One region of the Pseudoalteromonas sp. HL-AS2 genome, then DNA from elsewhere that is predicted to be linked to it. Evidence: predicted binding sites of a transcription regulator. Region 1 holds the regulator's gene; the other holds the start of a gene.
What was found. Region 1 encodes ArgR, which controls arginine synthesis, uptake and breakdown. Its sites were predicted from a motif close to ANTGAATANNTATTCANT; they were not measured.

Region 2: argC (N-acetyl-gamma-glutamyl-phosphate reductase) is a predicted target of ArgR. The motif match lies at 2,293-2,310, and genes of this name have one in related genera.

Annotation. Positions count from the first base shown of each region.
Region 1 covers NZ_CP133571.1:2,776,900-2,784,415, forward strand. The annotation lists gene rplU (50S ribosomal protein L21) at 1-260, opposite strand, end outside; gene ispB (octaprenyl diphosphate synthase) at 683-1,654, shown strand; gene mdh (malate dehydrogenase) at 1,758-2,690, opposite strand; gene argR (transcriptional regulator ArgR) at 2,917-3,384, shown strand; gene RB215_RS12970 (Dyp-type peroxidase) at 3,400-4,299, opposite strand; gene RB215_RS12975 (ABC transporter ATP-binding protein) at 4,350-5,399, opposite strand; gene RB215_RS12980 (iron ABC transporter permease) at 5,400-7,031, opposite strand; gene RB215_RS12985 (Fe(3+) ABC transporter substrate-binding protein) at 7,032-7,516, opposite strand, start outside.
Region 2 covers NZ_CP133571.1:2,411,838-2,419,353, reverse strand. The annotation lists gene panP (pyridoxal-dependent aspartate 1-decarboxylase PanP) at 1-1,019, shown strand, start outside; gene argE (acetylornithine deacetylase) at 1,083-2,237, opposite strand; gene argC (N-acetyl-gamma-glutamyl-phosphate reductase) at 2,462-3,472, shown strand; gene argB (acetylglutamate kinase) at 3,473-4,240, shown strand; gene RB215_RS11220 (ornithine carbamoyltransferase) at 4,248-5,180, shown strand; gene RB215_RS11215 (argininosuccinate synthase) at 5,177-6,379, shown strand; gene argH (argininosuccinate lyase) at 6,429-7,516, shown strand, end outside.

The DNA.
Region 1 (7,516 bases):
ATTTGCTTACGAGAATGCTTACGGCGTCTAAATTTAACAACCTTAATCTTCTCACCGCGACCATGTGAAACAACCTCAGCTGTTATCTTACCACCGTTTACGAACGGTACACCAATCTCGATTTTCTCACCATCAGCAACTAAAAGTACTGAATCAAATTCTACTGCTGCACCAGTTTCAACGTCTAATTTTTCAAGACGAATCGTTTGACCTTCAGTCACACGATGCTGTTTACCACCACTTTGGAAAACCGCGTACATAATTAACTCCGTCTGTGCGCCCTCAAATCGACGCAACTAAAATATTCTTCGATAGGGCGCGAAGTTTACGCTACGGCGTAATAACTAGCAAGCCTATTTTGTAATTAAAATGAATAAAAAGTAGCTGCATTGAGAGCAATTCAATATTTCCCCTATTTTATATTAAATAGCCCTTTTGCCAAGCGCTTTTTCACGATTAGTGAAAATAATTTGCCTTAGCTAAACACACACTACAACGGATAATAAATAAACATAAATTACAGCACACTTTGTACGCTAATTAATCAGCTATCTCTCGTATTTAAGTGCTAATTAGCGATGTTAACCGTGTTTTTTCAGGGAATCGTCACAAAATATCGAGCTAGTGCTTTTTTTGTTGTACAATCTGCGCCGTTCACACATAAAAATTGGCTCGGAGATCAATGGATATAAAAGCTATCCAGGCGTTAATCGAAAACGATATGAATGACGTCAATCAACTTATACATGCGCAAATGCGCTCAGATGTGGCGTTAGTTAACCAACTTGGCTTGTATATTGTAAACAGTGGCGGCAAGCGCGTGCGCCCAATGTTGGCAATACTAGCGGCCAGAGCATTGGGTTATCAGGGTAAAGATCATATTACACTTGCAACTATTGTTGAGTTTATTCATACCGCAACACTATTACATGATGATGTTGTTGATGAATCTAACTTACGCCGAGGCACGCCTACAGCAAATGCTGAGTTTGGTAATGCTGCCAGCGTATTAGTGGGCGACTTTATTTACACTCGTTCATTTCAGCTTATGGTTGGCCTTGGTAAAATGCAGGTAATGCAAGTGCTTGCAGATGCAACTAACATTATTGCTGAAGGTGAAGTATTACAGTTAATGAACTGTAATGACCCCGACACCACTGAAGCGAGTTATATGCAGGTTATTTACTCTAAAACCGCTAAGCTATTTGAAGCCGCGACAGGCCTTGCGGCCATTATTACTGAGCAAAACCAAGCCACGCTTGATGCGCTTAACCTATACGGCATGCATTTAGGTACTGCGTTTCAGCTCGTTGATGACGTACTTGATTACAACGCAGATGCAGATCAATTAGGTAAAAATATTGGTGATGATTTAGCCGAAGGGAAACCAACTCTGCCGCTTATTTATGCAATGCAACATGGTAATGAGCAGCAAACACAGCTGATCCGTGACGCTATAGAGCACAGTAATGGCATGGATCATCTTGAAGAAATTTTAGCGGCACTTAAACAAACCAATGCGCTTGAATTTACGATGCAAAAGGCCGAACTTGAAGCCGACAAAGCCATTGCTTGCTTAGACTTTTTAGCTGAGTCTGAATATAAACAAGCACTTGTGAGCCTTGCCCGTATTGCAGTTGATCGCGATCACTAACTTTACTGCCTTTATGTGTAGCTAACCTGGGTGCAGGTTAGCTAAATTCCGAGCAATAAAAAAGCCTGCAAACGCAGGCTTTTTTGTCACTTGATTTTGGCTATTACGCCATGAAATCAACACCTTCTTTGATGTCTTTTTTCAGTGTTTCAAGCATGTCATTTTTTGCTTTTGTTTCAAATGCGCTTAGTTCGCCGTAAGAAAGAATTTCTTCTACGCCGTTTTTACCTAAACGTACTGGGTGTGCAAAGTACTCCGCATCGCCATTTTCAACAGCAACGTACGCGTAATCTACAACGTCTTCACCTTGTAGGCCTTTAACTAAAGACATACAAAAACGAGCTGCTGCTGCACCCATTGATAAAGTAGCTGAACCGCCACCCGCTTTAGCATTTACAACTTCAGTACCCGCATTTTGGATACGTGGAGTAAGTGCTGCAACTTCTTCATCTGTAAAGCTCACGCCTTCAACTTGAGAAAGTAGAGGTAAAATAGTAGTACCTGAGTGGCCACCGATTACAGGAACTTTAACAGTTGCTACGTCTACGCCTTTAAGTTCAGCAACAAATGCTTCTGAACGAATAACGTCAAGCGTAGTAATACCAAATACGCGTTTAGCGTCGTAAGTACCTGCTTTTTTAAATACTTCAGCAACAATTGGTACAGTGCCGTTTACTGGGTTAGTAATAATACCTACTAATGCTTTAGGACAACTTGCAACTATGCCTTCTGCTAATGTTTTGATGATACCAGCATTTACATTAAATAAATCTGCACGATCCATACCTGGCTTACGTGGCATGCCAGCAGGAATAAGTACGATATCAGCATCTTTAAGCGCTTCATTTAACGCATCAGCGCCAAAGCCAGCTACTTTAACCGCTGTAGGGATATGAGATAGATCAACCGCAACACCTGGAACTACTGGTGCAACATCATATAGTGATAATTCAGAACCAGCTGGTAAGCCTGTTTTTAATAATAAAGACAACGCTTGACCGATACCGCCTGCAGCACCTAATACAGCAACTTTCATTGGAATTCTCCGTGATTTGAGGTAGGAAATATTTATGGCTCTAAGATAAAGAAATTAGCGACTAAAAACAAATTTATCCTGCCTATTTTCGTAATATTTTAGACCATAGTTGTAAAAACATTTGGCCTGAATACAGTAAACTGGCAAGTTAAATAAACAACTGCTGCATAATTATTCGTTTTTGTGTAGAATTTGCGGCATGGATAATAAAAAGCAAATAAAAACTATGCAACCACAAGACAAACAGGAAGCGTTAGTAAAAGCATTTAAAGCGCTTTTAAAAGAAGAAAACTTTGGTTCTCAAGGCGATATAGTAGATTCGTTAAAAGAGCAAGGTTTTGACAATATAAGCCAAAGTAAAGTGTCGCGCATGCTTAGTAAGTTTGGCGCGGTACGAACGCGCAATGCCAAACAAGAAATGGTGTATTGCTTGCCAGCAGAAATGGGCGTACCCACAGCAAAAAGCCCGTTGCGCCAGCTTGTTATTGATATAATGCATAACGAAATGATGATTATTATCCGTACCAGTCCAGGCGCGGCTCAGCTTATTGCGCGTTTACTTGACTCATTAGGTAAAGCCGATGGCGTGTTAGGTACTATAGCTGGCGACGACACTATTTTTATTGCCCCAGCTAAAATATCTGAAATAGACTTAACCCTAGAGCGGGTACGTATTTTATTTGATACGGTTTAGTATTTAAAACATGCGTTATAACTGTTTTAAAAACCCAACTGACGGTGCAAAAAACGCAGACCCCATATCGGCTTGAGTAAAATCAAGCCAATGATCATAGCACTCCCCCTCACCTAAACGACTTTTTAATACCTGTTCAAATGCGGTTCCACTGGCCGAGCAAGTAATTGACAGCATTCCTTGCTCGTAAACATCGCCATAAGGCATGCCTTGATTAAGTAATATTGGCTGGCCTTGCTCATCTTTTAATTCACTGCGTTGTGCATGGCTGGTTTCAAGCGCTGGGGCTATAAGAGTGTTGTCTAAGCGAGTGCGACCTATTATTTGCTCTTGCTCATCTAGCGATAGATGCTGCCATACGCTTAGATCGTGCTTATAACGTTGCACATGAATATAACTGCCTTGATCCTCAAAGCTACCTGGTTTATTTATTAACGCCGTTGCCCGCTTTTGTCGGCCATGCGGCATTTTGCCACCATAAATAAAACCATTGAAATCGCGACCATCTAAAAATCTAAAATTACGAATTTGTTCCACCAGCTCTACATCTGGTGCAAATAACTTTAAAATTTGCAGTGCAAATAAATGATTAACGTCTTCGCGGTCTGAACGTATTTGCACAAACAAATCACACGGCTGCACGCTCATTGCGTGTTCATTATGATTTATATTAGGAAAGCTTTGTAGTTCACTGGGGATATACTCTGGCAAAATATGCGGCCAATACTGTGCACCAATAGCCACCATACAAGAAAGCATAGATTCAGAAAACTGATCGCTAAACTCTTCCTCAATAGCGCTTACTTGCTTGAGCTTTGTACGTAATGACTCATCTTGGCCATCAAACACATTAAAAAATAAATGCAAACCGTGTAAGTTTGCTTCAGCACAAATCCCTGATTGCGCTTGTGCCATTGTTATTCCTTAGCTTATAAATAGATAAACACAGCGAATAACAAATTAATTTATGATTCGAAAAAATTCACCGTGTGGGGTTTTATTTTTATTATAACCTGCTCATTTTGAACAAATGACTGGCCATATTGCGCTGCAACTTCTATTTCTTGTTGTGCAATAACTACAGTGTAAACATAAGCCGAACCAATAAAACGACTGCTTAATATGGTGGCGCGTTCACTATGGCTATCTTTTTTATTGTCGCTCATTAGCTCTATTTGATGAGGACGCACATATATTTTTCCTATATTAGCCTGATGCTGGTGCGCAATAACCGACTCAACTAGGCCAAAAGCGGTTTTATATTCAGTTGCTGTTAACACTTCTGCGCTTAAGTATATGCCCTGACCCAGAAACTCTGCAACCTCCTTTGAGCTTGGTTTAGCAAAAAGCTGTTCTGGGGTGCCCTGCTGAGCTATTTTACCCTGGTGCATAATAGCCAGCGTGTCTGCAAATGCAAAAGCCTCTTCCTTTGAGTGGGTAACAAATACTGCCGACACTTGTTGAGTTTTAATTATGCGGCGAATATCGGCAATTAATTCAAAGCGTACTTGAGTGTCTATATTCGAAAACGGCTCATCAAGTAATAGTAAACTTGGTTTGTAAGCAAGTGCACGCGCAATCGCCACGCGCTGTTGTTGCCCACCCGATAACTGATGCGGATACCTGTCGGCGCAGCCAACTAAATGCACCAGCTTAAGCATTTCATCAACGCGCTGTTGCTTTTGCTCTTTACTCATTTTACTTAAGCCAAAAGCAATATTATGTGCCACGGTTAAATGCGGGAATAACGCATAATCTTGAAACATCATGCCAATATTACGATGCTCTGGCGAGATAAATGTATTGGCGTTACTCACCAGCTTACCATCGATAAACACGCTTCCTTGTTGCGTTTCTATTAGCCCTGCAATTGCTTTTAAGGTGGTGGTTTTACCACAACCACTGGCACCTAACAAACACACTATTTCGTTTTTACCTATGGTTAAATTTAGCTCGTGAATAACCTTAGTACCGTTATATTGATAGCTCACGCCTTGTAAAATCAAACTACTCATTTAACTACGTTGCTCCATAGAACGGTTAATAAAATACAGAGGGATAAATCCAACCAGCACAATAAATAATGCCGATATAGAAGCCAGCTCTAATTGCTCATCACTCACATACTGAAACACATGCGTAGCTAAGCTTTCAAAATTAAACGGCCTAAGTAACAAAGCCGTAGGTAGCTCTTTCATGCATTCAATAAACACCAGCAAAGCCGCAGTAAGCAACCCGCGTCTAAGTAGGGGTAAATGCACCAAACGTAACGTATGGCCTTGGCTTTTGCCCATAGATTGGCTAGCCATGTCGAGAGAGGGGCTAATGCGTAAAAAGCTCGACTCAATCGCGCCATGTGCTACTGCGTAAAAACGCACTACATAAGCAAAAATAATGGTAAATACACTGCCAGTGAGTAACAAGCCTATATTTAAGTCGTATGGCTCAAGCACACGGTTTACCGTATTTTCTAACAGCGTAAGCGGTAATAGCACCGCAATAGCCAGTACTGTTCCTGGTAAAGCGTAGCCGGTGCTAGCTAATCGCCCCGGAATAAGTGGATAATTTTGCTTGGCTATACGTTGATAAAACACCACTAATACACTAAGTAACAGCGTTACTACGCTTACTACTATAGCTACCTTTAAACTTTGCCACGCATAGCTAAAAAACTCACTACTCCATGCTTGATCAAAATAAACAATGGCGTACTTTATTAACACAGCGATAGGTATAACAAAGGCAACAATTAAAATCACACTGCAAAATAGCGTTGCCAGCCAAGCCGACTTGCCTTTTAATATATAAAGCGCTTCACTATTTATACCCGACTGACGCTCAAACACCGCTTGATTACGGCGACTAAAGCGCTCCGCCATTAAGGCTAAAAACAATAGTAATAACATCACGCCCGATATTTTAGCTGCAGCGGTTAACGAGTAATAACCAAACCAAGTATCGTATACGGCAGTGGTTAAGGTGCTTACAGCAAAGTAGCTTACTGTGGCAAAGTCAGCCATGGTTTCCATACTAATTAGCGCTAGCGCAGCTACAATTGCGCCGCGCGATAACACTAAGCTCACCCTAAAAAAGCTCTGCCACGACGACAGCCCCATTAACTGGCTAGCCTGTACTAACTTAAAAGACTGCTCACGCAAGGCTGTTTTAAAAATTAAATATAAATAGGGATAAAGCACCAGTGCAAGCATTACAATAGCGCCGGGCAAAGTGCGTATATCAAAAAACCAGTAATCATCCGGCGATTGCCACCCAAACCAGTCTCTGAGAGTATTTTGTACTGGGCCTGCGTAATCAAGCAAGTCGGTATAAACATAGGCAATAATATAGGTAGGCATAGCCAGTGGCAGCATTAACGCCCATTCAAACTGTTTTTTACCCGGGAACTGGCAATAAGCGGTTAGCCAGCCAAGTGGTAAGGCAATAGCACAGCTTAGTACACACACACCTAAAATAAGTAATACGGTATTAGAAATGTAATCCCACAGCACTGTATCCCAAAGATGCGAAAACACCTCTGAGTTACCTTGTAGAGATTCAAATAGCAGAAAAAACAATGGGGTCGACAGTAATAATCCTGTCGACCATGCAAAAAGCTGCCATTTAGACAGCTGAAATTTATAAGTCATTTAAAGATCGAATTTCACCTCATCAATTAGCCTTAACGCTAACGGACGATATTTACTAATTTCATCAAGTGGTAAGCTATCTTCTTTAAAGCTTCCCCAAGATGCAACTAAACTTGATAATTCTACGCCTGGCTTAACCGGGTATTCCATATTAATTGAAGCGTACATGTTTTGCGCTTTATTGTCGGTCATATACTCTAGGAGTTTCAAGGCATTTTCAGGGTTTTTAGCGTATTTTGTAATAACTGCACCCGACACATTTATATGCGAGCCGCGATTGATTTGGTTCGGAAAGTTAATATTTACCGCTTGTGCCCATTCTTTTTGGGTTTCATCTTGCAGCATTTTACCTAAATAGTAACTATTGCCAAATGCAAGATCGCACAAACCTTCTTTCACTGCTTTTACTTGCGCTCTATCGTTACCTTGTGGTTTACGCGCTAAATTTGCTTTAACTCCCTCAAGCCATACTTTGGTATCTGCTT
Region 2 (7,516 bases), 370 kb from region 1:
TTGCCGGTATGCTGCATTACGGCTATAAAGGCTTAGCTATTTTAATTTCTGAGCGAGGCCATTATTCGTTAGGTAAAGCGGCTGATTTATTAGGAATTGGTCGTGAAAACTTAGTGGGTATTAAAACATGCGAAAACAATAAAGTAGATGTTAATGCCATGCGCGAAAAAGCCTTAGAGCTTGAAGCGCAAGGTATTAAAGTAATGGCCATTATTGGAGTAGCGGGTACCACAGAAACCGGTAATATCGATCCCCTTGAAGCGATGGCAGATTTAGCACAAGACATTAATTGCCACTTTCATGTTGACGCTGCATGGGGCGGGGCAACTTTGTTATCTAATACCCATCGCCATTTACTCAAAGGTGTTGAGCGCGCAGACTCAATTACCATTGATGCACACAAACAAATGTATGTTCCTATGGGAGCTGGGTTGGTGTTGTTTAAAGATCCAACCGCTACCGATGCAATTGAACATCATGCAGAGTATATTTTACGTAAAGGCTCAAAAGATTTAGGTAGCCATACACTTGAGGGCAGCCGCCCAGGTATGGCAATGTTAGTACATGCTTGCTTACGTGTAATTGGCCGTAAAGGCTACGAAATGCTAATCGATCGTAGTATTAAAAAAGCCCATTACTTTGCTAATTTAATTAAAGCAGATGAAGATTTTGAGCTGATCTCAGAGCCAGAGCTGTGCTTATTAACGTATCGTTATGTGCCTAAGCAAATAAAGCAGGCAATTGCAGATGCTGATCCACAAACACGGATTGATATTTTTGCCTCACTTAATCGCTTTACTGCAAGTATGCAAAAACGGCAACGTGAATCAGGGCGATCATTTGTATCACGTACGCGTTTAACGCCTACTCAATACGATAATCAGCCCACCGTGGTATTTAGGGTAGTACTTGCTAACCCACTTACATCAGGCGTTATTTTAAAAGAAATTTTAGCTGAACAAAAAGAGTTGGCTAAAACAGATCCGGTATTTAAAAAGTATTTAACCAAGTATATGTAATTAAAATATTAGCTTAAATAAAAAAGACGCTATTTAGCGTCTTTTTTATTTTTATAATCGCAATTAAGAAAAGCTAAAACAACTCGCTTTAATTATATTAGTGATAATTTGCTGTGAAGGCTTAATTTTTTCCATTGCTAAAAATTCATCAGGTTGGTGCGCTTGGTTTATAGAGCCGGGGCCCATTACTATGGTTTCACAACCAAGCTGTTGAATAAATGGCGCTTCAGTACAGTAGTTTACTGCCACCGCTTTTTGCCCCGCTATTTTTTCGGCTAGTTTAACCAAAGCGCTATCGGTGCTACCAGTAAATGCAGGAATTGGTTCGTGTAAATCAATTACGCTTACGGCATTAGGGTATTGCTGGTTTATTTCGTGAGTTGCATCAAGTACTAACATTTGCAGCTCTTGCACGCTTAAGCCCGGTAATGGGCGCATATCTATATGCATTTCGCAGCAACCACAAATTCTGTTCGCGTTGTCGCCGCCATGAATATTACCAAAATTTAAGGTTGGATAGGGTATTTCAAAGTGTTCTATTGAATATTTATGCTTTAACTGTTCTTTTAAGATCAGTAGTTTTGTAATCACTTTGTGCATTACTTCGATGGCGTTAACACCACGTTCGGGATCTGAGCTATGGCCTGAGCGTCCGACTACTCTAATTGCGGTACTCATATGCCCTTTATGTGTAAATACTGGAGTCATATCAGTGGGTTCGCCAATTATACAGCGATCTGGTTTTAAATTTGGATGTTTACAAATTTGTTGAGCACCGGCCATTGTTGTTTCTTCATCGGCGGTGGCTAAGATCAAAATAGGCTGAGTTTGCTGTTTTTCATCAAGTTCACTAATAGCTTGCAGTACAAAAGCAAAAAAGCCTTTCATATCAATACTGCCTAAGCCATATAGTTTATTGTTGTGCTCGGTTAATTTAAATGGATTATGATTCCAGCGGCTATCGTCAAATGGCACTGTATCGGTATGGCCAGCGAGCATTAATCCACCATCGCCTTTACCGCGTTTAGCTAATAAATTATAGCGACCTTTGCCGCCTTTTAATTCGATTATTTCACAGCTAAAGCCTAAGCTTTCACACCATTGTGCCAGTAATTCAATAACATTTTTATTACTCATACACAGGCTATCTTCAATGGCACTAATAGAAGGCGCTGCAATTAATTGTTGGTACATAGAAATAAATGAAGGCAAAGACATAAAAAATCCAAAATAAGTAATCAATTTAATTGCATAACAATATAAAAGTATTTATGATGAATATCAATTCACTTTTTAAGCATAAATATTTTAAAAGTAGCGCCATGAAAATAATACGACGATAATCAACATTCATTAATTAATTAAAGTCTTAATTAGCCCCAGAGCTAGTTTAAGCGAACAACATGGATAAGTAGTAACTAATTTTAAATAACGAGTAAACAATGAATGTAGTGATTATTGGCGCAAGCGGTTATAGCGGCGCAGAACTAGCAAGTTTAGTTGCTAAGCACCCTAAACTAATTTTAACTGGCTGTTATGTATCGCAAGGTAGCTTAGATAAAAATAAATTGCTGAGTGATTTATACCCCGAACACTTAGGGCTACTCGATCAGCCTTTACTGCCTCTTAGTGAATCTGCTTTTAGCGATATTGAAAACAGCGCCGATTACGTGTGTTTATGTACCGATCATAAAGTAAGCGTAGATTTAGCGCCGCGTTTTTTAGCCATGGGGAAAAAGGTATTTGATTTATCTGGTGGGTATCGCCTTGCGAGCAATGACGACTACGTTACTTATTATGGCTTTGAGCACCAACATCCAGAGTTATTAAATCAAGCTGCTTATGGTTTGGCTGAGTGGAATAGCGATGCTATTGCCGCGGCGCAATTAGTAGCTGTAGCGGGTTGTTATCCTACGGCTGCGCTTAATGCACTTAAGCCTTTGCAGCAGGCCGGTTTATTAACTGAGCAAACAATTATAATTAATGCGGTATCGGGTGTAACCGGCGCAGGGCGTAAAGCTAGTATTGGTACCCATTTTTGCGAAGTGTCGCTTGCCCCTTATGGTTTATTTAATCATCGTCATGGCCCTGAAATAGAGCAACACCTTGGTCACAATGTTTTATTTACCCCCCATTTAGGTAATTTCCCGCGTGGTATTTTAGAAACTATTTATGTGCAATTAAAGCCTAATGTCACCATTGAGCAAGTAACACAAGCGTATCAAGTACTTGCCGATGAGCCGTTAATTCGTTTACTGGGCGATAAAATCCCCTCAATTAAAGGCGTAGCTAAACAGCCATATGTAGATATTGGCTGGCAGCAACAAGGCACACAGTTAATTGTTATAGCTGCCATTGATAATTTATTAAAAGGTGCTGCAGGACAAGCTTTGCAGTGTATTAATTTATCAATGGGATTGGCGCATACCACAGGCTTAAAAGGATCGTTTTAAATGAGTAAAAAAACCTGGGTAATTAAACTTGGCGGCGCTGTACTTAATACAGAAAACGCGGCTAAAGCATTATTTTCAGTACTTAATGAGCAGCACAACGCGCAGTTTGTCATTGTGCATGGCGGAGGCGCGCTTGTAGACACTTGGCTTAAAGACGCTGGTTTTGCCAGTGCAAAGCATCAAGGTTTACGTATTAGCCCTAAAGAGCAAATGCCGTACATAGTGGGTGCGCTTGCAGGTTGTGCTAATAAACAATTAATGAGTGCGGCAATTAATGCTGGCCATAAACCAGTTGGTTTAAGTTTGTATGAAGCTGGTGTTACTGCCACGCAAAAACTAAAAGCATTATGTTTAGTGGGTAAATGTACCAGTAACGATGATTCGATTATTAACGATTTACTAAAAATTGGCCGTATGCCAATTGTCAGCTCAATTGGTTTTGACTTGCAAGGGCTTTGGTACAACGTTAATGCTGACGAAGCCGCCGCTGCAATTGCCAACAACTTAAACGCAGAACTAATATTTATGACCGATGTTGAAGCAGTGCTTGATGCAAATAAGCAGCCTTTACATCAACTAGATACAAAACACATTGATACTTTAATAAATGAAGGAGTGATTGTGGGCGGGATGGAGGTCAAAGTTAAGACCAGTCTTCACGCTGCCCAACACTTACGACGCGGTGTGTATATTTCCAGCTGGCAAAAGCCAGAAAACTTAACAGCTTTGCTGCAAGGCAAGCATGTCGGAACTAAAATTACACCATAGGTTTATTATGTTTGAGAATTTTTTAACGGGTTTAGAATTAGACCAACAAGGCGCACTTAACTTATTAAAGCTAGCGCAAGATATTAAAGCAAACCCTAAAAAATACAGCCAAGTATTGGCTGGTAAGTCAGTGGTTACTTTATTTGAAAAACAAAGCTTACGTACACGTTTATCGTTTGATATTGGTATAAATCGCTTAGGCGGCCATGCCGTGTATTTAGATCAACAAAATGGCGCGATGGGTGCACGTGAGTCAGTAAAAGATTTTGCTCTTAATATTTCTACCTGGGCAGATGGTATTGTAGCGCGCGTAAATCAGCACAGTACATTAACCACATTAGCGCAGTATTCATCGGTGCCAGTAGTTAATAGCTTGTGTGATTTATATCATCCTTGCCAAGCACTTGCTGATTTTTTAACACTACAAGAAGTGCATGGCGATGTGAGTCAATTAAAGTTAGCTTATTTAGGTGAGGGCAACAACGTAACGCATTCATTAATGTTGCTTGCTGCAACATTAGGTACAGACTTTGTTGCCGTTACGCCTAAAGGATGTTCTCCAGATTCACAAGTTCTGAAAAAAGCGGAACAAATAGCAGCAATGAATGGTGCATCAGTAATGGTGAGCGACAGAGTAGAAGCTGCTGTTGGTGCAAACGCAGTATACGCCGACACTTGGGTATCAATGGGCGACACCACACCACTTGAGTTAGTAAAAGAAAAATACATGCCTTATCAATTAAATAAAGCATTATTAGAGCAAACCGGTGCAACAACAGTGTTACATTGCCAACCGGCACACCGTGAGTTCGAAATTACCTCTGAGGTAATGGACGGTCCAGCGTCAAAAATTATACAACAAGCCGAGAATCGTATGCATGCGCAAAACGCTCTGCTAGTTACATTATTAAATCCAAATTTTGTTAAGGAACACCTATGAGTTCATTTAAAAAAGTCGTTTTAGCCTATTCAGGTGGACTTGATACGTCGGCCATTGTGCCATGGTTAAAAGAGAATTACGGCTGTGAAGTTATTGCCTTTGTGGCCGATGTTGGCCAAGGTGCAGAGGAACTTGAAGGCGTAGAAGCTAAAGCTATCGCATCGGGTGCTTCTGAGTGTTATGTAGTTGACTTAAAAGACGAAATGGTAAGTGATTACATTTACCCTACGCTTAAAACAGGCTCAATTTACGAAGGTACTTATTTATTAGGTACGTCTATGGCGCGCCCAATTATTGCTAAAGCACAGGTAGAAATTGCGCGTAAAGTGGGTGCAGATGCACTTTCTCATGGTTGTACAGGTAAAGGTAACGACCAAGTACGTTTTGAATCGTGTTTTGCAGCGCTTGCGCCTGATTTACAAGTAATTGCACCATGGCGTGAATGGGATTTATCAAGCCGTGAGTCATTGCTAGATTACTTAGCTGAGCGCGATATTCCATGCTCGGCATCGGCTACAAAAATTTATAGCCGTGATGCAAACGCATGGCATATTTCGCACGAAGGCGGCGAACTTGAAGATCCATGGTGCCAACCAAGTGAAAAAGTGTGGACCTGGACAAACTCTCCAGAGCAAGCGCCAGATAAAGCTGAACTAGTAACACTAAATGTAGTTGAAGGTGAAGTTGTTGCAGTAAATGGTGAGCAGCTTAAACCTTATGATTGTTTAGTTAAATTAAACGATATTGCATCGCCTCATGGTGTTGGTCGTGTTGATATTGTAGAAAACCGTTTAGTGGGTATGAAATCGCGCGGTTGTTACGAAACCCCAGGTGGCACCGTAATGATGGCGGCACTGCAAGCCATTGACGAACTAGTGCTTGATAAAGCAAGCCGTAAGTGGAAAGAAGTACTAGGCGGCGAATTTGCACATTTAGTGTATGACGGTCGTTGGTTTACACCACTTAAAGACTCTATTTTAGCTGGTGCTGAAGCACTTTCTAAAGATGCAACAGGTGAAGTTGTGCTTAAGCTATATAAAGGCCAAGTTACAGCAGTGCAAAAGCAGTCGCCACACAGTTTATACAGCGAAGCGTTTGCTACCTTTGGTGAAGATGATGTGTACGACCAATCACACGCAGAGGGCTTTATTCGTTTATTCTCGCTTTCAAGCAGAATAAAAGCATTAGCTAAAAAGTAATTTTTACGCCCCTTGTTAAAAGGGGCAATATCGGGTTTGGAGAGATTTCATGGCATTATGGGGCGGGCGTTTTTCTACGGGTCCAGACGAGGCGTTTAAGCAATTTAACGACTCTCTTCCTTTCGATTATCAATTAGCAGAGCAAGATATAATAGGCTCTGTTGCATGGGCTGGTGCACTTGAGCAAGTTAATGTGTTATCAAGTGACGAGCACCAAGAGTTAGTTGCAGCATTGTACCAATTGCTTGAAGAAGTAAAAGCAGATCCACAAGCGGTAGCAACTTCAGGCGCAGAAGATATTCATTCTCATGTTGAAGCTGCGTTAATCGAAAAAGTAGGTGATTTAGCTAAAAAATTACATACAGGGCGCAGCCGTAATGACCAAGTAGCCACCGATTTTAGATTGTGGTGTCGCGATACTGCTGATCATATTTTAAAAGCCATTGCCCAGTTAAAGGGTGAGTTTGTTGCATTAGCAGAGCGTGAGCTTGGGACTATTTTACCAGGTTATACGCATTTACAACGTGCACAACCGGTATTGTTTAGTCACTGGTGTATGGCTTACGTAGAAATGCTAGAGCGTGATGAAAGCCGCCTGCAAGATGCTAAAGCGCGGATGAACTTTTGCCCACTGGGCAGTGGTGCATTAGCGGGTACGGCTTATCCAATTGATCGTCAAGCATTAGCACAGGGTTTAGGCTTTACAGGAGCGACTAAAAATAGCCTTGATGGCGTATCTGATCGTGATTTTGTAGTAGAGCTATTAAGTTGTGCGTCTATTTCGATGATTCACTTATCGCGTATGTCAGAAGATCTTATTTTTTATAACTCAGGCGAAGCCGGATTTATAGAGCTTGCGGATAATGTGACATCGGGCTCATCGCTGATGCCACAAAAAAAGAATCCAGATGCACTGGAACTAATTCGTGGTAAAACCGGACGCGTTTTTGGTGCATTTAGCGCCATGATGATGACCCTAAAAGCACTGCCACTTGCTTATAATAAAGATATGCAAGAAGACAAAGAAGGCATATTTGACGCTATGCCAACGTGGCTTGCCTGTATTCATATGGCACAAGCGTGTATTAAAGGTATTAAAGTAAAAGGCGAACGTACACTTGCAGCGGCAAAAGGTGG